Regions from separate parts of the Rhizobium aouanii genome, predicted to be linked through region 3. Evidence: riboswitches for the same ligand, from Rfam matches in the RefSeq annotation. Region 3 holds a riboswitch; each other region holds the start of a gene.

Region 1 (9,544 bases), on a different contig from region 3:
CATCAGCTGTTTTTCGGTTTTGACTTCATCGGGAACTTGCAGCGGAAATCCGCCAGCTGTGTGCGTGCCCAAATTCATCAGCGCGACATCGCCGAAGGGTCTTCCTTTCATCGCCGGAAGATATTTGCTTGCCTTGTCCGACAGCGAAAGTTGGCCGGTCACGTCCGCGTAAGAGGTGAGGGTGACTGTAAAAGTTTTGCTGATCGATCCCAGTTCGAACATGGTTGCAGGGGTGACGGGCCTGCCTGCGTCCGTCGACTCGACGCCGTAGTTGAAGATGTGGTTCTGTCCGTCAACGGTGATGGCAACGGCCATGCCCGGAATGCCGTATTTATCCATGACTGGTTTTATCGCGGCGTCCGAGATGGCTTTCAGTTTCAGCTCGTCAGCCGCAAAGCCACTTGTGGAAATGCATGTGGAGACCAATGCGGCCGATAGAATTCCTATCCAATCACGCTTCATTTCTTCATCCTCTAAAAGCAGCTTCATCAACGCAAAGGCGCATGAGGACGGCATTTAACGGCACTGTTTTGCAGCAGCAAACGATGATATCTCGGAGGAGATCCAAGAAAATCTAGGGCTAAGATGGTTCGCCAATTCCTCCCCTTAAATGGCCTGAGAGCTTTCGAAGCATCGGCAAGACATCTCAGCTTCACCCGTGCCGCGATCGAGCTTTGTGTTACCCAGGCGGCTGTCAGCCAGCAGGTCAAAAGCCTGGAGAAGCGATTGGGGGCTGCGCTTTTTCAGCGCCTCCCAAGAGGCTTGAAAATCACCGCAGAAGGCGAAGCTCTTTTGCCGACCTTGACCAATTCCTTCGATCAGATGGCGATTACGCTGGACCGGATTGAAGCCGGGCAGGTTCGGGAATTGCTGTTCCTGGGCGTGGTCGGGACGTTTGCCGTCGGCTGGTTGTTGCCAAGGCTTTCGGATTTTCAACGGCAGCACCCGTTCATCGATGTGCGCATTTCGACAAACAATAATCGCGTCGATATGGCGGCCGAGGGACTGGATTTTGCCATTCGCTTCGGAAGCGGCTCCTGGCACGGCACAGAGGCACTGCGTCTGTTCGACGCTCCGCTCTCTCCTCTGTGCACACCCAAATTGGCCGAGCGTTTAAGGTCGCCTGCAGACCTGGTCGAGGCGACGCTTTTGCGGAGCTACAGGGCGGACGAATGGAGCACGTGGTTCGCGGCAGCGAACGTTCCTCCGGCAGCACAGATAAACGCAGGTATCGTCTTCGACTCTTCGCTGGCGATGATGGAGGCGGCCCTGCAAGGGCTGGGGATCGCTCTGGCGCCGCCGTCGATGTTTTCCAGGCATTTGTCGTCAGGGGCTATAAGACAACCTTTTCCTACGACCATATCGTTGGGGAGCTACTGGCTAACCCGACTTCAATCAAGGCCGCCAACAGCGGCCATGCTCGCATTTTCCGATTGGATGACGTCGCAGATGTCTTCCGCATCTCAGTGACAGTTTCCGGCGAGCCGGAGGCCGAGATCATTCCGACGCTCGATGACTCAGCGTAAGCCTCGTTCCCTCCTCCTGCCATGCCTCTGCCGCTTTGCTTATGCCACGCAGATGCCCGGCACGGCGACCTTCTGGAAGAGGTGCGGGGAGGCGACCGCCGAGGACGGATAGGCCGAGAGCTTCGCTCGAAACTCCGGATGCGAGAATGCCGCACGGAAGTCGGCGGTCGATTCCCAGACGGCATAATTGAGATAAGCAGGACTTTCGCCGATGGCTCGATGCATCTGGGTCGAGATGAAGCCCGGCTGCCGTTTCATGAAGGCGGCATCGGCCTGCCAGGCATCAAGGAAGGCCTGCTCGTCGGCCTTGTCGAGGGTGAAGAGGTTGATGAGGACGATCGCGAAGGCATCGATCGCGATTTGGCGATCGATCGGGAAGGCAGGGTCCATCGGGCGCATGAGCGACTCCATCTGATTTGGTTACATGATGTCAATCTGGTAATATAGATACATATTCAATTTGACACTATGATGTCAATATAGCTATATGGTGACAAATGCGAGAACCCCAACGGACCCCGGCTGGAACAGCTTTGACCGACCTCATTCTGGATCTCTTCCGGCTCAACAACCGGATGATCAACGCGGGCGACAAGCTCGTCGACGGGCTCGGCCTGACCAGCGCCCGCTGGCATGTCCTCGGCACCGTCGTCACAGCAGGCCGGCCACAACCGGTCGCTTGGCTGGCGCGCGACATGGGGGCCAATCGCCAGAACGTCCAGCGCATCGTCAACGATCTGGAAAAGGAAGGGCTTCTGGCATTCCAGCCCAACCCGCATCACCGACGGGCACAGCTCGTCGTGCTGACCGAGAGGGGAAAACAGGCATATGAAACCGCTATGCACCTGCAGGCGCCCTGGGTCGACATGCTCTCGGAAGGGCTTCAGGTCGAGGATCTCAAAACCGCGCATGCCGTCATGAAGGCGCTGCGCAGCAAACTGGAAGGACATGGAGATGTTGAAGAGCAGGCCTGATCGCTATGGCGCAATAGCGGTCTCGATCCACTGGCTGAGCGCGGTTTTGATCCTGGCACTGCTCGGCTCCGGCTTCCGGGCCGCCAACGCCATGGATGCCGCGACCAAGGCAGGGCTGCTGCGTTTCCACATTCCGGTGGCGGTCGTCGTCCTGCTTCTCACGGCTCTTCGCATCGTCTGGTGGTGGCGTTTCGATCGCAAGCCTGCGCCGGTGGCGGCATCGCCTCGCTGGCAGGCGCGCCTGGCGGGCTTTGTTCACGTCGCCTTCTACATCTTCATTCTCGCCATGGTCGCCAGCGGCATCGGGATGATGATCCTCAGCGGGGCTGCTCCCGCCGTCTTCGGGGCAGCCGGCGCCACGCTGCCTGATTTCACCGCCTATCCGCCGCGTGGCCCGCATGGGTTCGGCGCCTTCCTGCTTGTCGGCCTGCTGGTCTTCCATGCCGGCGCCGCGCTCTACCACCAGTTCGTCCGCGGTGACCAGCTGCTGCGGCGGATGTGGTATGGCGGCTGAGATCCAGCCCCGCAGACCGGCGAGCCCGGCAAAGGAGCTGGACCCGTCGGGATGTTTTTCTCGAATGATGTCGCCGTCTGGCGCCGCCCTTGCCTATAAGGGTAGCTGCTTGCCGGCCTGTTCGCTGACCATGTATTCGGCGTACCAGTCCGGCCAGTTCTCGTCGTGTTTGCCGCCGTTTCGCTTCTCGTGTTCGCCGTGCGCGGTCGCCGCGCGGCGCATGGCTGACGCGAGATCGGTCGAGGTGGTGAATGTCGTCCCGTCGGCGTCGATGCGCCCCGGCAGGCGCGTGGTGACCTCCTGGAACAGCCAGCCGTTGCCATCGGGGTCCTTGAAGGAGGCGAAGGAGCGGTAGCTGCGGTGATCGGGATCGCGGCCGGCAATGCGGAGCCGCCCGAACAGATAGGGTTCGTCCTTGCCGGCATAGACGCCGGCTGCGTCATGGAAGACTTCGCTGACCTCGACGCCGCGGGCGATCAAGTCGCGGCGGGCGGCCTCGATGTCGGAGACGATAAGATAGAGCCCCTGGGCGGAGCCGGGGGCTGCGGCGGTGACGTTCTTGCCGAAGATGATCGCGCAGCCGGAGCCCGGCGGGGTAAACTGGATCACACGGAAATCGGCATCATTGGCGAAGTCGGCGTCGAGCCGCCAGCCCAGGCCGTCATAAAAACGTTTGGCGCGGTCGACGTCGGAAACGGGGATGACGACCACTTCGAGCTTGGTGTCGACGGGTTGTGTTCTCGGGGTTTCAATGGGGGTTTCGCTGCGCAGTGCATTGCTCATCTTAAGCTCCTTGGGTTCTGGATGTCTTGAGAATTGCGGACACGTGACGGGCCAAGTTGACCACGGCGCGGTGGGGTCGTCGAATCAATTATTCTGTCTGATTTGGCCGGTATTGGCGGATTCCGCTACGACACACGGCGCGTCGCTCTCGATTCGTGCGGTTGGTGAGGTCATGTCGATCCGATGAGGCGGCGGGGTCGGTTCCCCGCCACCTTCGTCTGTCGTCCTGCGGCTCGTCGAGCCGGCGTGCAGGAAGTTCCTACGCAGCGAGAGCGGCGCGGGTTTTGCCGATCGTCAGAGCCGCCTTTGCTGCCTCGCGCCCTTTCTCGACGAAATGCGCGCGGTAGATCTGCTTGTGGTGTTCGGTTTCCTGATACTGATGCGGCGTCAGCGAAACCGACAGCACCGGCACACCGGTATCCATGCCGGCGCGCATCAGCCCATCGACGACGGCCTGGGCGACGAATTCGTGGCGGTAGATTCCGCCGTCGACGACGAAGGCGGCGGCAACGACAGCGGCATAGCGTCCGGTTGCCGCAAGATCGCGCGACAGCAGCGGCATCTCGAATGCGCCGGGAACATCGAACACATCGATCTGCTCGGGCGGAATAAGCTGATGGAAGCCATCTAGCGCGCGGTCGACGATATCGGCGTGCCAGCTGGCTTTGACGAAGGCATAGCGGGTGGGTGTCATGGTAATCTCCTTTGGCGAACAGACGACACATCACCCAAGGCGATCACGAACGTCCCCGACAGCCGCAAAGGCGGCGGGAACGCACGTTCTCTTTCATCCGGACTATGACCGTCGGCTCAGGCATCTCACCTGATCTGCTGACCCTTCCTGAGAAGGCGCTCGCGGGCTCGCAATCGAAATTGCATACCGCCGGTAGGGACTTGCACCCCGCCCTGAGAACGGCGCGAACAATAGGGGGAAGGTGACGGGCTGGCAATAGGCCGAAATGCTTCGCGACTAATGCTGGATCAGCGCTCCCGACGCGGCGATTTCGCTTGTTCGTCGATCGCAACGGGCAAGCCCTCTTGCGGAGGATGGGCTTGCGCTTACATGCTGTGCGTGAGGACATTCACGTCAGAATAGCACGGCAAGACAGGCTGCGCCGTCTCCACCGGAGACGGGCAGGGCCGTGGAAACCATGGGAGAGAGAGATGCAAGACCCCTTTGTCGTCCACCGCGAGGCGCATATCGCGGCGCCGCCGGCTGCGGTGTTCGCGTTGATGACCGACCCGGAAAAGATCCTGCGCTGGATGGGAACGGAGGCGCAGGTCGAGCCGCAGCCCGGCGGGCTCTATCTCGTCAACGTTACCGGCGCGCGCTTTGCGCGCGGCTCGTTTCGCGAGGTGGTGCCGGTTCATCGCCTTGCCTACAGCTTCGGCTGGGACGGCAGCGAGGTGGTGCCGCCGGGGTCGAGCCTGGTCGAGATCGACCTGATCGAGCAGGGGGGCGGAACGCTGCTGCGGCTCACCCATAGCGGCCTGCCGAGCGCCGAGCAATGCGCCGGCCATGCGGAAGGCTGGGCACATTATCTCGGACGGCTGACAGAGGTTGCCGCCGGTCGCGATCCGGGTCCCGATCCTTTTTACGGCAGGACATGAACAATTTTTTGCGGGCGGCGGGGCATCTCTGAAGCGCTTGCCGTTGCGACAATAGCGGTCGGCGAGCGCTCGGACCAGCCGTGCGGAAGCGCTCCTTTTGCTCCCGCAAACATGAACGCGCAGTTCATCTCCAGTTCAATTTGGCGGTCATAAGGTGTGGACGGCTGGATTGAAATGGAGTTCTCGATGAAGGCACTTTCTATCGCGGCTGCCTTGCTCGCTGGCAGCCTCTCGTTCGGCACAGCGCAGGCGATGCCGATGGGGACAATCAATGTCCAGAGCAATATCACAAAGGTCGACTACGCCTGCGGTCGCGGCTGGCATTTGACGCGCTGGGGCGAATGCCGACGAAACTGGAGACGCCCGCCGCCGGTAGCCTTTTACGGCGGCCCGCCCCGCTGGGGCTGGGAGCGGCGTCACCGGGATTGGGATGGTCCGCGCTGGCGCCATGAGCGGCGTTGGGATCGCGACCGCCGTTGGCGGGATGATGACTAAGGGTCTCGCTTAGTTGTAGATGGACGAAGGCCGGAGCGATTTTTCGCCCGGCCTTTTCTGATGAGACAGCTTCGCGACGCTGACCGGCAGCGTCCTCCTGATTTGTCCGATACGGTCAGATCCTGCTGACGAGCCAGTACTTGTCGTCGATCAGTTCTTCGAGCTCGACCGGATCCTTGACGCCAAATTCGAACCATTCGACGAGTTCCTTCGCCTTGCGGCTGCTCTCCTCCGCCGTCAGCTCGACCTGATATCTTTCGCACCATCGCCGAAGGATCGACGTCAGCAGCGTCATGTCATTCCCATCCAACGGATCTTTCGGCCAGAATATCGTGCCCATCGTACCCCTCAATCACACGATGACGAACGACCCCATAATGGAATCAAAGTCGCGCAAGTTTAAAGTGTTTATTTTTTGTTTTCCACCGCGCTGAATGGTTTTCGACAGCTGATGCGGACGGCTTTTGCGAGGCGACAGGCCGAGTCGCTGGAAACGTCTCCACGATCACCCCGGGGATGTCCTTGCGGACGTCCATGTGGGCGTGCGATGTTAAGCGATGGATCTGCCGTCTCCCCTTGCCTGGTTGGTTGACGAGGCCGGAGCCTCGCCTGGTCCCGAACGGTTTTTGGCCGAGCTCGGGCGCCGGCTGCTGGCCGACGGACTGCCGCTTTCCGGCGGCACGCTGACGCTTTCGGTGCCGCATCCGATCATTGCGCGGCGCACCTGGTTGTGGAGGGCCGAGACCGGTGCTGTCATCGAGGCGCTGGCCTTTGCCGCGGCTCCGCAGAGCGAGGCCGGGCGCGACTGGCTGACCGGGCTCGGGCCGGTATGGGAGGAGCGAATAGGGCCTTCGCAGGATAGTCCCATGCTCGGCTGGGCGGGTATCGACAACCGGGCAGGGGCGGGCGCATTCGCTCCGGTTGAAGCCGACCGGCTGCGCGAGGTCGCGCGTTTTGCCGCCGCGCCGCTCGCAGCGCTCGCGGCGCGGGAGGCGCGGGCAGCCCTGCTCGAAGCGTATCTCGGCCGGCGTAGTGCCGCCCGGGTGCAGGCCGGCGAGCTTGCCCGCGGCACCGGCGAGACCATACGTGCCGCTCTTCTCTGCGCCGATCTGCGCGATTTCACCGCGCTTTCGGAGGTGACGGAGCCGCACGCGATGATCGCGACGCTCGACGCATGGTTCGACCGCGTCGCAGGCGCCGTGCATGCTTTCGGCGGCGAGGTGCTGAAGTTCATGGGCGACGGCGTGCTGGCGATCTTTCCGGTCACGGCTGCGTCGGTCGAGGCAGACGCTGCCCGAGGGGATCGCGAGGCCTGCGAGGCCGCCCTTCGTGCGGTTGCCGCGAGCCGTGCCGGCATGGCCCATCTCGACCAGGTGCGCCAAGCGCAGGGGCTGGCGCCGCTGCCCTTCGGCGCAGCATTGCATTTCGGCGAGATCCTGTGGGGGAATATTGGTGCTGCCGACCGGCTGGACTTTACCGCCATCGGCCCCGCGGTCAATCTGGTCAGCCGGCTGGAAGGGCAGTGCAAGCCGCTCGGCCGAAGCGTGCTGATCTCAGGCGCGGTGGCAGCAAATACGGCGACGATACTGACACCGCTCGGAGAGCACACCTTGCGCGGCATCGCCGACCCTTGCACGGTCTTCACCCTGCCGGAGGATTGAGCCGTCAAAAGGACACTGCCCGATGGTGCCGGATATGTGACGGTTTCTCCCAGCCGCGACTTTGTCTATCCGGGAAATTGCATCCAAAAATCATGATTGTAACACTCCGCTTTTTTGGTTAAAGCCTGTCCGCACATTGGACGGGAGGTTTCAAATATGGCTCGATACAAACGCACATTTTTCTCTGCCCTGGGGCTGTCGGCACTGCTGATGGCAGGGGCCACTTACGCCGATGACGACAAAAAAGTCTCGATCGTGGATGACCGCGGCGTTACGGTGGAAGTCCCGGCACAGCCGAAGCGGATCGCCTCGATTTCCTATTTCGCCGATGACGTCGCCCTGGCGCTCGGTATCAAGCCGGTCGCCAGCACCTATATGACGGCAGGCCGCGAGCCTGCCTTCCTGCTTGGCCTCACCTCTGAGATGAAGCAGATCGGCCAGCGCGCCAAGCCCAATCTCGAGCTTCTCTCCGAGGCGAAGCCGGATCTCATCATTGCGATCCGCCGCTACACGGTCGGCAACGCGGCGCAGCTTCAGAACATCGCACCCTATGTCGCCTACAACATGGAACTGCTCGAAGAGAGCTACAGCGAAACCGCCGCCCTTTCGAAGCTGCTCGGCAAGCCTGAACGCGGCGAGCAACTGAACGCCGATTTCCGCAAGCATCTGGCAGAATTTGCCGCCAAGGCGCCGAAGGATATTCATCCGCGCTTCATGATCATGTGGGGCGGCGCAACGCCTTTCGCTTTCCACACGGAAAACACGTCGGCCTCGATCGTGGCGGCGATTGGCGGCGACAATGTTCCTGGGCCGAAGACCCCGGGCGGCGAGTTCGGCATCGATCTCAGCCTGGAAACGATGCTCGAAAAGGACCCGGAGGTTATCTTCGTCTACGATTCCGGCCCGGATCGTCCGCACGAGAGCAACCCGATCTGGTCGCAGCTGTCTGCGGTGAAGAACAACCGCGTCTTCTATGTCGGCGACCAGTGGGTCGAGACCAATGGCCCGATCGCCCGCCAAATCGTGCTGCGCGAGGCCGCACATTATCTCTATCCCGACACGTTCCCGGCCGTCGACGTCAAGGCGGAAGCCGCCAAGCTGATCCCGGCCGAAGTGCAGAACTAAAGTCGGGACAATATCTGCGATGAGCCCCCGGCAATCCTTCCTGGCCATAGGGCTCATTGTCGTCGCCGCTGTGCTGGCGGCGATGCTCGGGCTGCTCGTTGGCGCCAAGACGCTTTCGGTCGAGACCGTGCTGCGCGTACTGCTGGCGCCTGATGGCAAGATCGACTCCATTCTCGTCTGGACGCTGCGTCTGCCGCGCAGTCTGGCGGCGGCGGCCGGTGGGGCGGGGCTTGCCGTTTCCGGCTACGTGCTGCAGACGTTGACACGCAATCCACTGGCCGATCCCGGCATTACCGGCGTGACCTCGGGGGCGGTTGCGCCGATCGTCTGCTGTTTCGTCTTTCTGCCCTGGCTTTCGCCGGCCTATTATCCCTTTATCGGCCTTGCCGGCGGGCTCGCGGCTGCCTCGGTGACATTCTGGGTGTCGCACGGCGGGCAGGGGCGGCCACTGCAGCTTGCGCTCGGCGGCGTCAGCGTCTCGCTCTTCCTCGGCGCGATCACCACCTATGTGCTTTTACTGACCGGGCCGCAATCGGCATCGCTGCTCTTCTGGCTGGCTGGCGGCTTCCAGGGGCGCACCTGGTCGCATCTTCTTTACATGCTGCCTTGGACGGTCGCCGGCGTCGTCGGGGCGCTGGTTCTGCGGCGCGTGATCGGCATGTTCATGCTGAGCGATCACGCGGCGGCCGGCATGGGCCTGCAGCTCGGCCTATGGAAGCCGCTCATTCTCATTCTTGCCGTCATTCCGGTCGCGGGCGTCGCGCCGATCGCCGGACCGGTCGCTTTCGTCGGTCTTGCCGCTCCTCATATCGCCCGGCTGCTCAAACCGGGCGGCACGGGATGGGAGATCGGGTT
Region 2 (9,544 bases), on a different contig from region 3:
CCGTCGCCGAAGCAAGGTTGTAGAGCACCACCCGGTTTGAATAATCGCTGTTGACCCAGGGCAGGAAGACACCGGCGAGCCAGATTGCCGGCGGCAGCAGTGCCCACCATTCGATCCGCTTGCGGTCGAGTGCCAGAAAACCTGCCACCCAGGCGCTCTGGCCGAGCAGGGCGATGGCATTGCCCGCCTCTGTGGAAAGCACGCTGGGGATTTCGCCGCGCAACGCGATCATCGCAAAGCCAATGCCGGTCAGCAGGAAGCCCAAGCCCCAATAGAGATAGGCCTCGTTCCTGACGTTGTGGCGCCAGGCGACGAACAGCACCAAAGCGAGCGTCATGGCCTCGGAACACCAGATGGCGAGACCTGTAGCAATACTGAACACGGCAGCGACCCCTTGTCTGTCCGTTCACATCCTTGCCGAGGAAGCTCGCCACTTCCTTAATGTCGCTGCGCTGCGGCATTGTTTCAGGCCGATATCTGCCGATAGGCTTTCCGTTGGGTAAACGTGTATGAGCACAGTCGAATAGAGTAAGCCTTCCTTCATCCTGTCATGGAGAAAAGCCGGGGAGACCGTAGCCAAGGTCTCCCCGTTAACAGGCGTTTGAGGGAAAGAGGCTCAATGCATGTCGCCCGGAAGTGTGCAGCGGTTCCGGGATAACGACATGCATGAAAAGAAGGAGCTTAGCCGCCTGGCCCCGTCTTCTTAACGTTATCCTCATGCGTGTCTTGAAGAGGAGGGCCGGGACACTCTATGTAGGGGTAAGACATTTTTTCTTTGATTCCCGGCGCCGGCCGGCGAGACGTTGACAAAGGACGCACATGAGAAACCCAGTCGATACCGCAATGGCCCTGGTTCCGATGGTCGTGGAACAGACCAACCGCGGTGAACGCTCCTACGACATCTATTCCCGCCTGTTGAAGGAACGCATCATCTTCCTGACAGGTACTGTCGAGGACCATATGGCGACGCTCGTCTGCGCCCAGCTGCTTTTCCTCGAGGCCGAAAACCCGAAGAAGGAAATCGCCCTCTACATCAATTCGCCCGGTGGCGTCGTCACCGCCGGCATGGCGATCTACGATACGATGCAGTTCATCAAGCCCGCGGTTTCGACACTCTGCATCGGCCAGGCTGCGTCCATGGGCTCGCTGCTGCTGGCGGCCGGCCACAAGGACATGCGCTTTGCCACGCCGAATTCCCGCATCATGGTGCACCAGCCTTCGGGCGGCTTCCAGGGCCAGGCTTCGGACATCGAGCGTCATGCCCGCGACATCCTCAAGATGAAGCGCCGCCTGAACGAGGTCTACGTCAAGCACACGGGCCGGACCTATGAGGAAGTTGAAAAGACGCTCGATCGTGACCATTTCATGGATGCGGACGAAGCCCAGAGCTGGGGCGTGATCGACAAGGTTCTGACGTCGCGCCTCGAAATGGAAGGCGAGCAGGCTAGTAATTAATAGGGATGGTGTTTTCCTCGCCACAGTTCTATCCCATTTGTGATTGAACAAGGGCTTTCATCCGGCGACGAAGACGCTAATAGTAACTATTAATGCTATGTTGAATTTTTATGACATAGCATTCGGCATTCGAAGGGGAATTCGTTGCCGCCGGGGCCAGGACATGATTGGTTGGCTCCGGTTCGTAGCCCCTGAAGCCCTTCTCGGCAAAGGCTCCGGAAACGGAGTGCCGCCAGGAGCTGATAGAGTGGACCGCGATTTCGCCTTGAAATGCGGCGTGCTGGAAGGAAAGTGATATGAGCAAGGTCAGCGGCAGCAACGGCGGCGACTCCAAGAACACTCTTTATTGTTCGTTCTGCGGAAAGAGCCAGCACGAAGTCCGGAAACTGATTGCCGGACCGACCGTCTTCATCTGCGATGAATGCGTCGAATTGTGCATGGACATCATCCGTGAGGAAAACAAGTCCTCGATGGTCAAGTCCCGCGACGGCGTTCCGACGCCCCAGGACATCATCAAGGTCCTCGACGAATATGTCATCGGCCAGCGGCAGGCGAAGAAGATCCTGTCGGTTGCCGTTCACAACCATTACAAGCGCCTGGCGCACGCCTCCAAGAACGGCGAAGTCGAGCTGGCGAAGTCGAACATCATGCTCGTCGGTCCGACCGGCTGCGGCAAGACCTATCTTGCTCAGACGCTCGCGCGCATCATCGACGTTCCCTTCACCATGGCCGATGCGACGACGCTGACCGAGGCCGGTTATGTCGGCGAGGATGTCGAAAACATCATCCTGAAGCTGCTGCAGTCGGCCGACTATAACGTCGAGCGTGCACAGCGCGGCATCGTCTACATCGACGAAGTCGACAAGATTTCGCGCAAGTCCGACAACCCGTCGATTACCCGTGACGTCTCGGGCGAGGGCGTGCAGCAGGCGCTGCTGAAGATCATGGAAGGCACGGTCGCTTCCGTTCCGCCGCAGGGCGGCCGCAAGCACCCGCAGCAGGAATTCCTCCAGGTCGACACGACGAACATCCTGTTCATCTGCGGCGGCGCTTTTGCCGGCCTCGACAAGATCATCTCTGCCCGTGGCGAGAAGACCTCGATCGGCTTTGGCGCTAGCGTCAAGTCGCAGGATGACCGCCGCGTCGGCGAGGTTCTGCGCGAACTGGAGCCTGAAGATCTGGTCAAGTTCGGCCTGATCCCTGAGTTCATCGGCCGCTTGCCGGTTCTGGCGACGCTCGAGGACCTCGACGAGGACGCGCTGATCCAGATCCTGTCCGAGCCGAAGAACGCGCTGATCAAGCAGTATCAGCGCCTGTTCGAGATGGAAGACGTGGAGCTGAACTTCCACGAGGACGCTCTTCGCGAAATCGCCCGCAAGGCGATCGTGCGCAAGACCGGCGCCCGCGGCCTTCGCTCGATCATGGAGAAGATCCTGCTCGACACGATGTTCGAACTGCCGACCCTGGAAGGCGTGCGCGAGGTCGTCATCTCCGAGGAAGTGGTGCGCGGTTCGGCCCGTCCGCTTTACATCTATGCCGATCGCCAGGAAGAAAAAGCCAACGCTTCGGCGTGACCTTTGCGGTTTTCGCGTGATTATTTTGGGGGCTTGCCATAGGCAGGCCCCTTTCTATTTGAAAAAACATGCGAGGCGCTGTTAGTATTTGCCCGGGGGAACGAAATTGCCTTTGCCGATGTTGCGCAAGGGATCGTGCTTGGCAATGATGCAATGATTCCGTAAGCCTCTTGCTGGCGTTTGTATTTTAGCCGGGTCGGAAGTGGTAAGCGCCGGTCCAGCCACGCGCTTCATAGTGTTGGTGTTCCGTTGTAATAAAGCTGTCACATCCGAGGGACGCGGGCGTTAGCGTGGCTTGAAAAGCGTAGTCAGAACCTCCACTTGTAGCAACAAGTGAGAGTGCCGGCCGGTCCCAAGCGGCCGCGCAGAGAGCCCGGCAACGGGACGATGGAAAGGACATAAAATGACGAAGAAAACGTCTGTAGCGAGCAGCACTGCCTACCCTGTTCTGCCCCTGCGCGACATCGTGGTTTTCCCGCATATGATCGTGCCGCTGTTCGTCGGACGGGAAAAGTCGATCCGTGCGCTCGAAGAGGTCATGGGTTCCGACAAGCAGATCATGCTGGTGACGCAGATCAACGCCAGCGACGACGATCCGGATCCTTCCGCGATCCACAATGTCGGCACCGTGGCGAACGTGCTGCAGCTCCTGAAGCTGCCCGACGGCACCGTGAAGGTTCTCGTCGAAGGCCGCGCCCGCGCCGAAATCGACACCTATACCAGCCGCGAGGATTTCTATGAGGCGCTCGGCCATGTGCTCGAGGAGCCGCATGACGATCCGGTCGAACTGGAAGCCTTGTCGCGTTCGGTCGTCTCCGAATTCGAGAGCTACGTGAAGCTCAACAAGAAGATTTCGCCCGAAGTGGTCGGCGCCGCCAGCCAGATCGACGACTATTCCAAGCTCGCCGATACGGTCGCCTCGCATCTGTCGATCAAGATCACCGAGAAGCAGGAGATGCTGGAGACCACCAGCGTCAAGCAGCGCCTCGAAAAGGCCCTCGGCTTCATGGAAGGCGAGATCTCGGTCCTGCAGGTCGAAAAGCGCATCCGCTCGCGCGTCAAGCGCCAGATGGAGAAGACCCAGCGCGAGTATTACCTCAATGAACAGATGAAGGCGATCCAGAAGGAACTCGGCGACGGCGAGGAAGGCCGCGACGAGATGAGCGAACTGGAAGAGCGCATCTCCAAGACAAAGCTGTCCAAGGAAGCCCGTGAAAAGGCCGATGCGGAGCTGAAGAAGCTGCGCCAGATGAGCCCGATGTCGGCGGAAGCCACCGTCGTGCGCAATTATCTGGACTGGCTGCTCGGCATTCCCTGGGGCAAGAAGTCGAAGATCAAGGCCGATCTCAACAATGCCGAGAAGATCCTCGAAGCCGATCACTTCGGTCTCGACAAGGTCAAGGAGCGCATCGTCGAATATCTGGCCGTGCAGGCCCGTGCCACCAAGATCAAGGGCCCGATCCTCTGCCTCGTCGGTCCTCCGGGTGTCGGCAAGACCTCGCTCGCCCAGTCGATCGCCAAGGCGACCGGCCGTGAGTATGTCCGCATGGCGCTTGGCGGCGTTCGCGACGAAGCCGAAATCCGCGGTCACCGCCGCACCTATATCGGCTCGATGCCCGGCAAGGTCATCCAGTCGATGAAGAAGGCGAAGAAGTCCAACCCGCTCTTCCTGCTCGACGAGATCGACAAGCTCGGCCAGGACTATCGCGGCGATCCGTCCTCGGCCCTGCTCGAAGTGCTCGATCCGGCCCAGAACATGACCTTCATGGACCACTATCTGGAAGTCGAATACGACCTGTCGGATGTGATGTTCATCACGACGGCGAATACGCTGAATATTCCAGCGCCTCTGATGGACCGCATGGAGATCATCCGTATCGCCGGCTACACCGAGGATGAAAAGCGCGAAATCGCCAAGCGGCACCTGCTGCCGAAGGCCATCAAGGAACATGCGTTGCAGCCGGAAGAATTCTCGGTCAGCGACGACGCCCTGATGGCGATCAGCCAGCAATACACCCGCGAAGCCGGCGTCCGCAACTTCGAACGCGAACTGATGAAACTCGCCCGCAAGGCGGTCACCGAGATCATCAAGGGCAAGACGAAGTCCGTTCACGTGACGGCGGCCAACATCTCCGACTATCTGGGCGTCCCGCGCTTCCGCCATGGCGAAGCAGAGGGCGAGGATCAGGTCGGCGTCGTGACCGGTCTTGCCTGGACGGAAGTCGGCGGCGAGCTGCTGACCATCGAAGGCGTGATGATGCCGGGCAAGGGCCGCATGACGGTCACCGGCAATCTGAAGGAAGTCATGAAGGAATCGATCTCGGCAGCGGCTTCCTATGTCCGCTCGCGCGCTGTCGATTTCGGCGTCGAGCCGCCGCGCTTCGACAAGAGCGACATCCACGTGCACGTGCCGGAAGGCGCGACGCCGAAGGATGGCCCCTCGGCCGGCGTCGCCATGGCAACCGCGATCGTCTCGATCATGACCGGCATCCCGGTGGACAGGCATGTGGCCATGACCGGTGAAATCACCCTTCGCGGCCGTGTGCTGCCGATCGGCGGTCTCAAGGAAAAGCTGCTCGCAGCGCTTCGCGGCGGCATCAAGAAGGTGCTGATTCCGGAAGAAAACGCCAAGGATCTGGCGGAGATTCCCGATAACGTGAAGAACAACATGGAGATCATCCCGGTATCCCGCATGGGCGAGGTGATCAAGCATGCGCTGATCCGGCGGCCGGAGCCGATCGAATGGGACGGCACGGTGGAAACGCCGGTCATCGCAACGGTCGAAGGCCTCGATGAGACAGGCGCAACCATAGCGCATTGAGTGGCCTTTGCCACATTTATGCCCAATTGGCCCAAAACACGCAAAAAGGCTGGCGGAAACGCCAGCCTTTTTTGTGAAAACGTCATGTAGACGCTTGCTTTTCCTTGATTTGCAGGGCTTTTGGGTTTTCGGCGGGCCTGATGAAACCTATTCTGCGCCTAGCTTACTTTTGAGTCGTTTCATACCATTTAGAAAGGGGTGGAAACATGAACAAGAATGAACTCGTGTCCGCAGTAGCCGAAAAGGCAGGACTGACGAAGTCTGACGCGGCTTCCGCTGTTGACGCGGTTTTTGACGTTGTCCAGGCTGAACTCAAGAACAAGGGCGACATCCGCCTCGCGGGTTTCGGCAGCTTCACCGTTTCTCATCGTGCCGCATCGAAGGGCCGTAACCCGTCGACGGGCGCTGAAGTCGACATTCCGGCTCGCAACGTGCCGAAATTCACGCCCGGCAAGGGCCTGAAGGACGCCGTCAACGGCTGATCTGAGATTATCCACCAGCCGGAAACGAGACCGGTTGTGCAGGATTTGAGAGGGGTTCGGCTTTGCCGGACCCCTTTGCTTTGGCGAGCCTTGCCGTCGCCCGAGCTTTGATCTACGACGTTTCTGTCCTCAGGGCGGGGTGAAACTCCCCACCGGCGGTAAGGGTTTCGGCTCGAGCCCGCGAGCGCCTTTCCTCGTGTCCAAGCGGGGGAGGGGTCAGCAGATCCGGTGCGATTCCGGAGCCGACGGTTAAAGTCCGGATGGAAGAGAATGAGTGTCGGTCGTGCGAGAGGGTGGGGATCCGCCATGTCGTTCGTGTTCGTGCCTCATGCGTCCTGATTTATGTTGGTCCCTGGTCGCGGATGAAAGACATGAATCAGAATTCCCTTGCAGTCGAGCCGCCCCGCGCCGTTGTCGGCGCCCTCTGGATGGTCCTTGCCGGCATTGCCTTTTCGCTTCTCAACATCGTCACCCAATGGCTGACGATGAAGCTTGCCTTTCCCTCGGCATCGGCTGCCTTCTGGCAATATGGCTTCGCCTTCCTGTTTTCGCTGCCGTTCCTGAAGAGGCTCGGCCTCGCAGCGATGCGCACACACTATCCCTGGCGTCACCTCGCGCGCGTCGCGCTTGCCGCGCTCGGCGTCGAGGCCTGGGTCGCCGGCCTTGCCGCGGTGCCGATCTGGCAGGCGATCGCACTGGTGATGACCTCGCCCTTATTCATCATTCTGGGCGCCCGGCTTTTCCTCGGTGAGCGCGTCGGCCCGGCCCGCTGGGCAGCGACGGCGACGGGTTTCACCGGAGCGATGATCATTCTGCAGCCATGGTCTGATGGTTTTGGCTGGGCGGCTCTCTTGCCTGTGTTTTCGGCGCTGCTGTGGGGCGGCTCGTCGCTGATCACCAAGAGCCTGACGGGCATCGAACGGCCGGAGACGATCACCGTCTGGCTGCTCGTTCTGCTGACGCCGATAAATGGCGGGCTGGCGCTTGCGGCAGGCTTTGCAGTGCCGACGGGCGCAACCCTTGCCCTGTTCCTGCTGGCGGGGCTGCTGACTGCCGTAGCGCAGTATTTGCTGACGCTTGCCTACGCCGCAGCGGATGCCGCCTACGTCCAGCCGTTCGACGATCTGAAACTGCCGTTGAACGTGCTGGCCGGTTGGCTGTTCTTCGGTTATGCGCCGGCGGGCTACCTCTGGCTGGGAGCGGCTCTCATCCTGTCTGCTTCGCTGTTCATCATGCGAAACGAGATGCGCCGGGAGCGCAAACCAGCCTGACGTGATCAGGTGCAAAATGCCGCATCTGTCATGCCTCTGTCATGCCGCGCGCGCAGAAAACTCCTGTTTCGAATGTTCGACACATGGGGGATTTCATGACAATTTCATCGCGCAAGGCAGCGCTTGCTGCCGTGCTTCTCGCATCCGTAGCGTTCCCGGCCGCGGCCGAGCCGGTTTTCAACCGCATCGCTTCCTTCCCGGTCGCAGAGAACCTGCCTGTTGATAGGGACAAGCTTTCGGTGAGTTCCGCCGAGATCATCACCGCGACCGACGACGGCAACACGCTGATCTATAGCGACAGCCCGCTCGGCGCGATCGGCTTTATCGACATTACCGATGCCAAGGCCCCGAAGGCCGGCGGCGCGCTGATGATGGACGGCGAGCCGACTTCGGTCACCTCCAGCGCCGGCAAGGCGCTCGTTGCCGTCAACACCTCCGAAAGCAAGGCCAAGCCCTCGGGCCGTCTCGCCATCGTCGACGTGGCGACCAAGAAGATCGAGAACACTTGCGATCTCGGCGGCCAGCCGGATTCGATCGCCCTCAACAAGGACAAGACGCTCGGCACCATCGCAATCGAAAACGAGCGCGACGAAGACGTCAATGACGGAAAGATCCCGCAGATGCCGGCCGGCGACCTCGTCGTCTTCCAGGTCAAGAACGGCACCGTCGATTGCGGCACTATCAAGCACGTGGCTCTGACCGGGCTTACCGGCGTCGCCCCGGAGGATCCGGAACCGGAATTCGTCGCCTTCAACGGCCTGAACGAGATTGCCCTGACGCTGCAGGAAAACAACGAGATCGTCATCATCGACGCCAATACGGCCGAGGTGAAGACGCATTTTACCGCCGGCAGCGTCGATCTCACCGGCATCGATACCAAGCGTGACGGCGCCCTGAAATTCTCAGGCGAAGCCAAGGGCGTACTGCGCGAGCCCGACGCCGTGAAGTGGCTGGACGACAACCGCCTCGTCGTCGCCAATGAAGGCGACTACCAGGGCGGCTCGCGCGGCTTTACCATTTTCGACAAGACGGGCAAGCTTCTCTACGAATCGGGCGCATCCTTCGAACGCGCCGTCGCCCATATCGGCCACTATCCGGAAAGCCGCTCGGGATCGAAGGGCGTCGAGCCGGAAGGCCTCGAAGCCGCCAAGTTCGGCGACGACCAATACTTCTTCCTGCTTGCTGAGCGCGCCTCGGTCGTCGGCGTCTTTAAGGATACCGGCGCCGATCCAGAACTCGTCCAGCTGCTGCCGTCCGGCATTTCGCCGGAAGGCGCGATCGCCATTCCCGCCCGCAATCTCTTTGCGACCGCCAACGAGGTCGATCTCGGCAAGGACGGCGGCGCGCGCTCGCATGTGATGATCTACGAGCGCTCGGAAGGCGAGAAGGCCTATCCGCAGATCGTCTCCGCCGAGAAGGACGGCAATCCGATCGGCTTCGCAGCCCTTTCGGGTCTCGCCGCCGTTCCGGGCAAGCCGGGCATGCTCTACGCCGTCAGCGACAGCGTTCTCGGCTCGCAGCCGACGATCTACACGATCGATGCCAGCAAGAAGCCGGCCGTCATCACCGACGCCCTCGTCGTCAAACGTGACGGCACCCCGGCCCAGAAGCTCGACATCGAAGGCATTGCGGCTGCCGCCGATGGCTCTTTCTGGCTCGCCTCGGAAGGCTACAGTGAGCGTCTCGTTCCGCACGCCCTCTACAATGTCAATGCCAAAGGCGACATCAAGGCTGAGATCGCCCTGCCGAAGGAGCTCGTCGCCAACGAAATCCGCTACGGCTTCGAAGGCGTGACAATTGTCGGCACCGGCGACGACACCACGCTGTGGATGGCCGTCCAGCGCGAGTGGAGCGACGACGAGAAGGGCTTCGTCAAGCTCGTCTCCTACAATCCGAAGAAGAAGGAATGGGGTGCCGTTCGCTATCCGCTCGACAAGACGG
Region 3 (9,544 bases):
AATACCTTCCTTACCGTTGCACAGCATGGACTTGTCGGCGATATGAAGGCGCCTGTCGACGTGACCTATCTTGCGGACACAGTCATACTGCTGCGCTACTTCGAGGCTGCGGGGAGGGTGCGGCGAGCGGTCTCCGTGATCAAGAAAAGAACTGGGCTGCATGAGGATACAATCCGAGAGTATCGTATCGACAGTTCCGGGCTGACGTTCGGGGATCCTCTGGTCGGGTTCCAAGGTGTGCTTCGCGGCGTTCCCGAATTTGTCACCGGCGCAGAGCCGCTCCTATCGACTGATGGCGGGGATCGCGGCAATTCCTAATTCCGTAAAGCCGAAAGCATTGATCTATGCTCCCACCGGACGCGATGCCCAGGTGGCGGTATCGCTAATCGACGAAGCCGGCCTATCATCGATTGCGGCTGCCGACCTGAATGTCTTTGCCTCTTCACTGCAAGATGACATCGCACTTGGCGTGCTGACCGAAGAGGCCGTTCGCTGGAGCGATTTGAAGCCGATTGCCGCCTGGGTCTCCGCCCAGCCCAGCTGGTCCGATCTACCGTTCATCGTGCTCACCACGCGCGGTGGCGGGCCTGAACGAAATCCGGCCGCTGCCAGGCTTTCCGAGGTTCTCGGCAACGTCACTTTCCTGGAAAGACCGTTCCATGCGACCTCCTTCATCAGTATTGCGCGGACCGCGTTAAAAGGGCGCCTGCGCCAATATGAGGCTCGAGCTCAGCTCGAGGCTTTGGCCGAGGGCGAGCGACGGCTGCAGACGGCGCTTGCAGCCGGTCGTCTTGGGGCGTGGGAGCTGGAGCTATCCTCGATGGCCTTATCAGCCTCGGCCACCTGCAAAGCAGTTTTCGGCCGCAGTCCGGATGAGGATGTCACACGCGACGACCTCATCGCAAGCATCCACCCCGACGACCGGGATCTTGTGCTGCAACGCCTGCGCCGGACGATTGATACCGGACGCGACTATTCGATCGAGCACAGGACGATCTGGCCGGATGGATCACTGCATTGGACCGAGGTCCATGCGCAGCTTTATGCCGACAGATATGGTTCCGCCAGGAAACTCGTCGGCGTCTGTTCCGATACCACCGCCCGCAAGACCATCGAGGAAAATCTGAGGCGGCTCAATGAAAACCTCGAAGAACGTGTGAGGGAACGGACCAAAGAGGTCAACGTCGCTCACCAGACCCTGCTCGAAGAAGCCGCCCAGCGAGAAAAAGCCGAGGAGCAGCTACGCCAATCGCAGAAAATGGAGGCAATCGGCCAGTTGACCGGCGGCGTCGCCCACGACTTCAACAATTTGCTGATGGTCGTTCTTGGAAATCTGGAATTGCTCGGCAAGCACGTTGCCGGAGATGCCAAGGCGACGCGTCTGGTTGACGGGGCAATTCAGGGCGCGCGGCGCGGAGCTGCTCTGACGCAACGGCTGCTGGCTTTTGCCAGGCAGCAGGATCTGCAGGTCAAGCCCGTCAATCTGTCCGAGCTGGTCTCCGGCATGAATGATCTGCTGCGGCGCTCAGTCGGATCCTCGATCAGCATCGAAACCAATCTGCCGACAAGTCTACCGCCGGCCCTGGTTGATGCGAACCAACTCGAATTGGCGCTGCTCAACCTTGCAGTCAATGCCCGCGATGCGATGCCGGACGGAGGGACGCTGTCCATCTCGCTGCGCGAGGAAAAGGTTGCCGGCGATAAGGGTGATCTCGGCGAAGGGCCCTATCTTGTCTTGGCAGTGGTCGACTGCGGCACCGGCATGGACGCGGAGACCCTGAAGAAGGCAGTCGATCCGTTTTTCTCGACCAAGGAACTCGGAAAGGGCACGGGTCTGGGCTTATCGATGATCCATGGACTTGCCGTTCAGCTCAATGGCGCACTTCGTCTGACAAGTGAGCTTGGGGTGGGGACGACCGCGGAATTGTGGCTTCCGGCGACGGCCTGGCGAACCGAGGCGCCGACCGAGTCGGAGGTGGTTGTTGAGCAAGCCGCATCCAGACTGAAGATCCTTCTGGTCGATGACGACGCCTTGATTGCCATGAGTTCGGTCGACATGCTTGAAGATCTCGGCCACGAGGTTGTCGAAGCAAATACCGGCTCGCAGGCGCTGGAACTGATCAGGAGCGGCGAGCATTTCGATCTTGTCATCACCGACTATTCGATGCCCGGCATGACCGGCGCACAGCTCGCCCAGGCCGCGCGGGACATTCGTCCGGCGTTGCCGATCGTGCTGGCGACCGGTTATGCCGATCTTCCCTCTGGCACCGATGTCGACCTTCCGAGATTGGGAAAGCCTTATGATCAGGCTCAGCTCGCTAAGGAAATCGCCAAGGCGATGGCAAGCGAAACGGTTCCGATTCGCAGATCCGGTGGCGACGCAGGTGGTTCAAAGCCTCGCCTGTCCAAGGCCGACGATGTCGGCGATGAAATCGGCGATGGCGCCTGTGTCGTCTAGATCGAAGACCGGCAGGGCCGTATCCGTGACGGTATGATCGGCGGCGACGGCGCAGATATGGGGATCGCTCGGCGCCAGCGGCTCGCGATTGGCAGCCTCCAGGCGGCGGGCCTCGATCTTCGGGATCGGCTCGCGTTTGTAGCCCTCGATCAACACGAGATCGCAAGGGGCGAGACGGGCGAGGATCTCCTCGAATTCAGGTTCGGGGGCACCGCGCAGCTCGTGCATGATGGCGTAGCGGGTGCCGGAGACGATGGTGACCTCATGGGCACCGGCTTGGCGGTGGCGGTAGCTGTCCGCCCCGACCTTGTCGATGTCGAAATCATGATGGGCGTGCTTGATCGTCGAGATCTTGTAGCCGCGGCGGGTGAATTCCGTGACCAGCCGGACGGCGAGGCCTGTCTTGCCCGAGTTCTTCCAGCCGGCGATGCCGAAGATTTTCGGTGCGGTCATGCGCGGAGGGCCTCCAGCCAGCGTTCCGCCTCGACGAGATCATCAGGCGTGTTGATGTTGAAAAAGGGATCGAGCAGGCTGGCGCGGGTCGGATGCAGCGGGAACGCCACTTCCGCAACGTCATGCCGTAACAGGAAGTCGCGCACGCGGCGCTTCTCGTCGGTGGCGATCCAGGCTTCGAGATCGGCGGCCAGCGTCACCGGCCAAAGCCCGAAGACGGGATGGCTGCGGCCCTCGGAGGTGGCAATGGCGATCTGCGACGGGTGCCCGACCGCCGCCGCCAGCCGGGCGACGAGATCGGTCGGGAAGAATGGGCAGTCGACCGAGACCGTGACGACGTGGGTGATTGAGGGAAGGCCGGCGGCATAAACCATCGCCGCATGGATGCCGGCCATTGGTCCGGCCTTGCCGCGAAAACAGTCGGGAACGACAGGCACGTCCTCGGCGACGGCATCGGCATTGACGGCAACGGGCAAAGCCTGCTGCGAGAGGCGGGTCAGCACATGGCGCAGCAGGCTCTCGGCCCCAAGCATCACGCCCGCCTTGTCGCGGCCCATGCGCTGCGAACGGCCGCCGGCCAGCACGACGCCTGCTATATGAGATTTATCCAACGAGAATTCAGCCATCATTCTTCCTCAAACCGGCGCGCGCGGCGCGGATTCCTGCGCAATCGGCGACACACGGCGCTTGGCCTCACGATAGAACGTATAGAGGCCGGAGGCGATGACGATCGCAGCCCCCACGAGCGTCCAGTTGTCAGGCACTTCGGCGAAGAAAAAGAAGCCGAGCACAGAAGAGAAGATCAGGCTGGTATAGCGGAACGGCGCGACGAAAGAGATTTCGCCGGTGCGCATGGCGAGGATGACCGATTGGTAGCCGACGAGCACCAGCACCGAGGCGAGCACGAGATGCCCAAGTGCTGCGGCGCTGACCGGCTGCCAGCCGCCGAGCACCGGAATGAGCAGCGCACCGAAGAATGAGGCTGATATGGCGGTGATGACGGTTATCATCAGCGAGGGGATTTCCGGACTGATGCTCCGAGTGGCGAGATCGCGGCCAGCCGTCGTCAGCACCGCGGCGACGCAGAGGAGGGCGGCGGCGGTGAATCCATCAGGGCCGGGGCGGATGATAATCAGCACGCCGACGAGCCCGACGAGGATCGCCGACCAGCGCCGCCAACCAACCGGCTCGCAGAAGAAGAGCGCCGCACCGAAGGTGACGACCAACGGCAGCGACTGCAGGATCGCCGAGGCATTGGCGATCGGCATCATGCCGAGCGCGGTGATATAGGTGACGGCAGAGAGCGTCTCGCAGATGATCCTGAAGATGATCATCGGCTGCAGCATGATGCGCCAGGAGCGAAGCGCGCCCATTTTCCAGGCGATCAGATAAACGAGCAGGCTGGTGAAGAGGCCGCGCAGGAACATGATTTCGCCGGCGTTCATGTGGGCGATGACCGATTTGGACAGAGCGTCGCTCGCGGAAAAGCCGGCCATTGCCAAGCTCATATAGATGGCGCCCTCAGTGTTGCGTGACCGCGGCATGAAGAGATTCCCGTTACCTGTGCGCTCCTTTTAGTCGCGAAGATGCATGAAGGGAATCGGATGAATGTCACACAAAGCATAAATCGATGATGCGGTGCACAATGGCGTCCACGTCAACGTAAGCGTGGATGCAGGTTTCCGCAAATCCCCGTTTTATAAAGATGAATTCCGATATTTCCGACGTCGCAATCAAGGCGTCGATGAGGACGCGCCGTCGAGCTTCCGGTTCGGCCATAGGCGTTTTTCTCTTCCTGCGCGGGAAACGGGTGGCTGCATCGCCTGATGTTTGAGCATCTCAGATCTCGCAACAACCCCAGGAGAGACCGATATGACACTTCTCAACGACAAGATCGCAATCATCACCGGCGCAAGCTCCGGCATCGGTCGCGCGGCGGCGAAACTCTTTGCGCGGCAAGGCGCCAAGCTCGTGGTCACCGGCCGGCGGCAGGATGCGCTCGATGCCGTCATCGCGGAAATCGAGGCGGAGGGCGGACAGGCCGTCGCCATATCAGGCGATGTCAGGGACGAGGCGCTGCAGGCAAGGCTTACCGAAACGGCGGTCTCGCGCTTCGGCGGGCTCGATATCGCCTTCAACAATGCCGGCATCCTCGGTGAGATGGGGCCGGTTGCCGGCCTGTCGCTGGAGGGTTGGCGCGAGACGATCGAGACCAATCTCACCGCCGCCTTTCTCGGCGCCAAGCACCAGTCGGCGGCGATCGGAAACCGCGGCGGATCGCTGATCTTCACCTCGACTTTCGTCGGCCACACCGCCGGCATGCCTGGTATGGCCGCCTATGCGGCGAGCAAGGCGGGGCTGATCGGCTTCGTGCAGGTGCTCGCCGCCGAACTCGGGAGGCAGAACATCCGCGTCAACGCGCTGCTTCCCGGCGGCACCGACACACCCGCCAGCATCACCAACGCGCCTGATGCCACGCCGGAAGTGCTCGCCTTCGTCGAGGGACTGCATGCGCTGAAACGCATGGCGCAACCCGAAGAGATCGCCAATGCGGCGCTCTTCCTTGCCTCCGACATGTCGAGCTTCGTGACCGGCACGGCGATGCTGGCGGATGGTGGGGTTTCGATCAGCCGGACATAGGGGCAGGAAATGGGGTGTGCTGTGGCAACCGGCCGTGCGCGTCTGCGACTCAGCCACCCGCCCTCGTCCTTCGAGGCTCCGGCCTTTGGCCTGCGCACCTCAGGATGAGGGCTGGTCGGTGTGCCGTGGGGCTTGGCACGCCCTCCCTCCAGCCTCATCCTGAGATGCCCCGCGGGAGCCTCGAAGGACGGGCTGGCCGCTTTGCGCGGATCATGCGACTTCGCGTATGTCTCTTTCCGCCTGGCGTTCGAGATAGGCGACCAGATCCTCGATGGTGACGAGGAGGAGGTTATGGCGTTTGGCGAAAAGGGTGAGTTCGGGGAGGCGGGACATGGTTCCGTCGTCATTGGCGACTTCGCAGATGACGCCGGCTGCGGTCTTGCCGGCGAGGCGGGCGAGATCGACGGCGGCTTCGGTGTGGCCAGGACGGCCGAGCACGCCGCGGGGGTTGGCGCGCAGCGGAAAGATGTGGCCGGGGCGGGCGAAATCGGCGGGTTTTGCGCGGTCGTCAACCAGGGCGCTGACGGTGGCGGCGCGGTCGGCTGCCGAGATGCCGGTCGTGGTGCCCTTGAGATAATCGACCGAGACCGTGAAGGCGGTTTTGTGCGATTCCGTATTGTTGGGCACCATCAGCGGGATATCGAGCGCATCGAGACGCTCGCCTTCGATGGCGACGCAGATGAGACCACGGGCGTGGGTCATCATGAAGGCGATTGTTTCAGCAGTGGCGGCGTCGGCGGCGACCACGATATCGCCCTCGTTTTCCCTGTCCTGATCATCGACGACGACGACCATCTCACCACGAGCAATGGCTGATATGGCATCTTCAATTCTTGCGATAGTCATGCTGTCTGGCCTTTCAAGGGTTATGTCAGCGGGCTGACATGGTCTGCTCGGCTCAATCCGTGAGCGAGCCTTCTTCCCTTGGGCGAACAAACGTCAGCCGACTCCGGGATGGAGTGCGACTGCCCGTGTTGTCCTCTTCCATCCGGACTATACCGTCGGCTCCGGCATCTCACCGGATCTGCTGACCTTCCAGCAATTCAAAGTGCTACAGCGTCCTTTGCGCGTCTGAAAGACACGCGGCGCTGTAGTGCCGGAAGCGCTCGCGGGCTCCAGGATTGCTCCTGATACCGCCGGTGGGGAATTTCACCCCGCCCTGAGAACATTGCAAAGATAGGATTAAAAACAGGCGGATGGCAAGGTCACTCGACCGGGCAAAAATGCAAAGCTGCCCTAACGCCGATGGACACACTGTTCACTCAGAGGCGACGACCATGTCGCCTTCCGCGCTTCGTTGGTGGTTTGATCCTTCCATGCATGTCGTTGTCCCAAAACCACTGCGCATTTTGGGCGACCTGCATCAGGACATGATCAGCCCGCCGTCGACATTGATGGTCTGGCCGGTGATATAGGCGGCGTCATCGCTGGCGAGGAAGGTCACCAGGCCGGCGACGTCTTCGCCGGAGCCTGCCCGTTTCATCGGGATGCCCTCGACCCATTCCTTCATCAGTTCGCCGGGGGCGTAGTTGCCAAGCAGCTTGCCCCAGGCCTGGTCGTTATAGGCCCACATGTCGGTTTCGATGATGCCGGGGCAGAAGGCGTTGACGGTGATCTTTTCGGTCGCGACTTCCTTGGCCAGGCTCTGGGTGATGCCGACGACGCCCATTTTGGAGGCGGCATAATGCGGCGTGTAGATGAAGCCGTCGCGGGCCTGGCCGGAGGCGGTGTTGATGATGCGACCGCCGCGCTTGTGCTTGCGCATTCTTGATATCGCCTCCTGGGCGCAGAGGAAGACGCCCTTGGTGTTGACGGCCATGACCTTGTCCCACTCATTTTCGGTCAGATCCTCGAGGCGGGCAATGGTGATGACGCCGGCATTCTGGATCGAGACGTCGACCGAGCCGAATTCCTTTTCGGCGGTATCGTAGAGGGCGGTGACGCTCGCCTTATCCGTGACGTCGCCGATGAAGGAGACCGCCTTGCCGCCTTCGGCCCGGATCTGTTCGGCAACGCTGTGAACCAGCTCCTCGTTGGCCGAGACGACGAGATTGGCGCCCTCGCGCGCAAAACGTCTGGCGATGGCGGCGCCGATGCCGCGGCTGCCCCCGGTAATGACGACGGTCTTCTGCTCAAAGCGTTTCATGCTCTTTCCTTGTCCATCGATAAACAGCAAATCTCGATGCGACCTACCATGCGATCTTTATTGGAGCTCAACTGGTTGTCGCGAATTCAGGCACTCTTGAGCGCCCTCCGTCCGTTCGATCAGCGCGAAGGGCGGACAGACGACGATATTGCACGCCGTCATGCCCGTTAGTCCCTTCAGCGCCTCGATCTCAGCTAGGGAGGAAGCGAGACCGGTCACTTTCCAGCGGCGGCAATGAGCTTTCTCATCACCAGCAGCAGAAACCGCCGTCGACGAGAAGATCGACGCCGGTCACGAAACTTGCTGCATTCGACAGCAGGAACACCGCCGGACCGACCATCTCGTCGACCGTTGCCATGCGCTGCATCGGCGTCTGCTCTTCGAAGAGCTTGGTCTGGTGGACCATCTCCGGTCGGGTGTTCATGGGCGTTGCCGTGTATCCGGGGGAGATGGTGTTGACGCGAATGCCGCGGTCGACCCATTCCATGGCCAAAGACTTCGACATATGGATGACGCCCGCCTTGGAGGCATTGTAGTGGGCTTGGACCAGCCCCCGGTTCACGATCACGCCGGACATGGAAGCGATGTTGACGATGGAGCCGCGTCCATTCTTCAGCATGGCGCGGGCCTCGGCCTGGCAGGAAAGGAATATGCCTTTGAGGTTGATATCCATCAACGTCTGATATTGGTCCTCCTCCATCTCTTCCGCCGGCTTCGCGTTAGCGATGCCTGCAGCGTTGACTGCAAGCGTCAGCGCGCCGAGATCCGTTTCGGTACGTGCTACGGCATCTGCAAGGGAAGATTTGCTCGTGACATCCGCCGCGATCTGGATCGAGCGGCGGCCGGCGGCGCGAATATGTTCAGCCGTCTTGGCCAGCCCGTCGTCAGTTCGGCGGTCGAGCAGCGCCACGTCGGCGCCGCATTGCGCAAGGCCGATGGCAATGCGCTGACCAATGCCGCTGCCAGCTCCGGTAACGATGGCAACATGGCCGCTGAGATCGAAAAGCTTCGGGGCGTTCAGAGTGATGTCGGACACCGCTCTTCCTTTCTCTGTCTGATTAAATGGTAGCTAGCTCCATGACCGAAACATCATTTGCCTGGTCACGATTGAGAATCCCCGCCTGCTTGCCTTGCGCAAGCACGAGAATGCGATTGGAGACTCCGAGAACCTCTTCGAGGTCCGAACTGACGACGATGACCGCGACGCCCTGTTTGGCAAGATTGACGATGATGTCGTAGATGCCCGCTCGGGCGCCGACGTCGATGCCTCTCGTAGGTTCGTCGAGCACGACGACCTTGGGATCGCGCATCAGCCACTTCGCGATCACGACCTTCTGCTGGTTGCCGCCGGATAGGTCCGAGGCATGTTGTTCAGCACGGCCCTTTACCCCGAACTTGGCAACTGCTTTTTCTGCAAAGGAGCGCTTGACGCGCGGCGTGATCCAACCGCCGCCGAGTTTGTCAAGATTGGCATAGATAATGTTCTCGCTGATCCGGTGCCCGACGATCAGGCCTTGCTCCTTGCGGTCTTCCGGAACCATCACGATACCCTTGGCGATCGCGTCCGCCGGATCGCGCAGCCTGAGTTCCTCGCCTTCCAGCTTGATCGAACCAGCACTGATTGGGTCTGCTCCCGAAATCGCACGCACCAGTTCGGTGCGGCCGGCGCCGACCAATCCGGCGATCCCGAGAATTTCCCCGGCCCGAACCTCGAAGGTAACCTCACGGAACGAGTTGTCCGGCGAGCTCAGCCCGGACACCTGGAGTACCGGACGATCTGTCGGAACCGGCAGGGTAGGGAACAAGCGGTCAAGCGGGCGCCCGACCATGCTCTCGACAATCGTTCG

The links. Region 3 has a riboswitch for FMN ahead of ribB (3,4-dihydroxy-2-butanone-4-phosphate synthase). Riboswitches for the same ligand answer to the same signal wherever they lie in the genome.
Region 1: another riboswitch for FMN. It lies ahead of V8P77_RS28355 (6,7-dimethyl-8-ribityllumazine synthase); the one in region 3 lies ahead of ribB (3,4-dihydroxy-2-butanone-4-phosphate synthase).
Region 2: another riboswitch for FMN. It lies ahead of ribN (riboflavin transporter RibN); the one in region 3 lies ahead of ribB (3,4-dihydroxy-2-butanone-4-phosphate synthase).

Annotation. Positions count from the first base shown of each region.
Region 1 covers NZ_JBAMYD010000019.1:74,217-83,760, reverse strand. Annotated here, with positions in the region: gene ampC (class C beta-lactamase) at 1-462, opposite strand, end outside; gene V8P77_RS28380 (LysR family transcriptional regulator) at 586-1,470, shown strand; gene V8P77_RS28375 (antibiotic biosynthesis monooxygenase family protein) at 1,566-1,925, opposite strand; gene V8P77_RS28370 (MarR family winged helix-turn-helix transcriptional regulator) at 2,024-2,500, shown strand; gene V8P77_RS28365 (cytochrome b) at 2,481-3,014, shown strand; gene V8P77_RS28360 (VOC family protein) at 3,108-3,797, opposite strand; gene V8P77_RS28355 (6,7-dimethyl-8-ribityllumazine synthase) at 4,057-4,491, opposite strand; FMN riboswitch at 4,573-4,715, opposite strand; gene V8P77_RS28350 (SRPBCC family protein) at 4,962-5,408, shown strand; gene V8P77_RS28345 (GCG_CRPN prefix-to-repeats domain-containing protein) at 5,595-5,903, shown strand; gene V8P77_RS28340 (hypothetical protein) at 6,019-6,243, opposite strand; gene V8P77_RS28335 (adenylate/guanylate cyclase domain-containing protein) at 6,461-7,564, shown strand; gene V8P77_RS28330 (ABC transporter substrate-binding protein) at 7,721-8,689, shown strand; gene V8P77_RS28325 (FecCD family ABC transporter permease) at 8,709-9,544, shown strand, end outside.
Region 2 covers NZ_JBAMYD010000014.1:91,442-100,985, forward strand. Annotated here, with positions in the region: gene V8P77_RS23580 (sensor domain-containing diguanylate cyclase) at 1-382, opposite strand, end outside; gene clpP (ATP-dependent Clp endopeptidase proteolytic subunit ClpP) at 820-1,455, shown strand; gene clpX (ATP-dependent Clp protease ATP-binding subunit ClpX) at 1,752-3,029, shown strand; gene lon (endopeptidase La) at 3,433-5,850, shown strand; gene hupB (DNA-binding protein HupB) at 6,057-6,332, shown strand; FMN riboswitch at 6,454-6,608, shown strand; gene ribN (riboflavin transporter RibN) at 6,695-7,603, shown strand; gene V8P77_RS23610 (esterase-like activity of phytase family protein) at 7,687-9,544, shown strand, end outside.
Region 3 covers NZ_JBAMYD010000008.1:30,496-40,039, reverse strand. Annotated here, with positions in the region: gene V8P77_RS15340 (ATPase domain-containing protein) at 1-318, shown strand, start outside; gene V8P77_RS15335 (ATP-binding protein) at 293-2,458, shown strand; gene mobB (molybdopterin-guanine dinucleotide biosynthesis protein B) at 2,390-2,911, opposite strand; gene mobA (molybdenum cofactor guanylyltransferase MobA) at 2,908-3,537, opposite strand; gene V8P77_RS15320 (DMT family transporter) at 3,547-4,455, opposite strand; gene V8P77_RS15315 (hypothetical protein) at 4,523-4,690, opposite strand; gene V8P77_RS15310 (SDR family oxidoreductase) at 4,784-5,551, shown strand; gene ribB (3,4-dihydroxy-2-butanone-4-phosphate synthase) at 5,762-6,397, opposite strand; FMN riboswitch at 6,524-6,722, opposite strand; gene V8P77_RS15300 (glucose 1-dehydrogenase) at 6,915-7,697, opposite strand; gene V8P77_RS15295 (SDR family oxidoreductase) at 7,945-8,733, opposite strand; gene V8P77_RS15290 (sugar ABC transporter ATP-binding protein) at 8,756-9,544, opposite strand, start outside.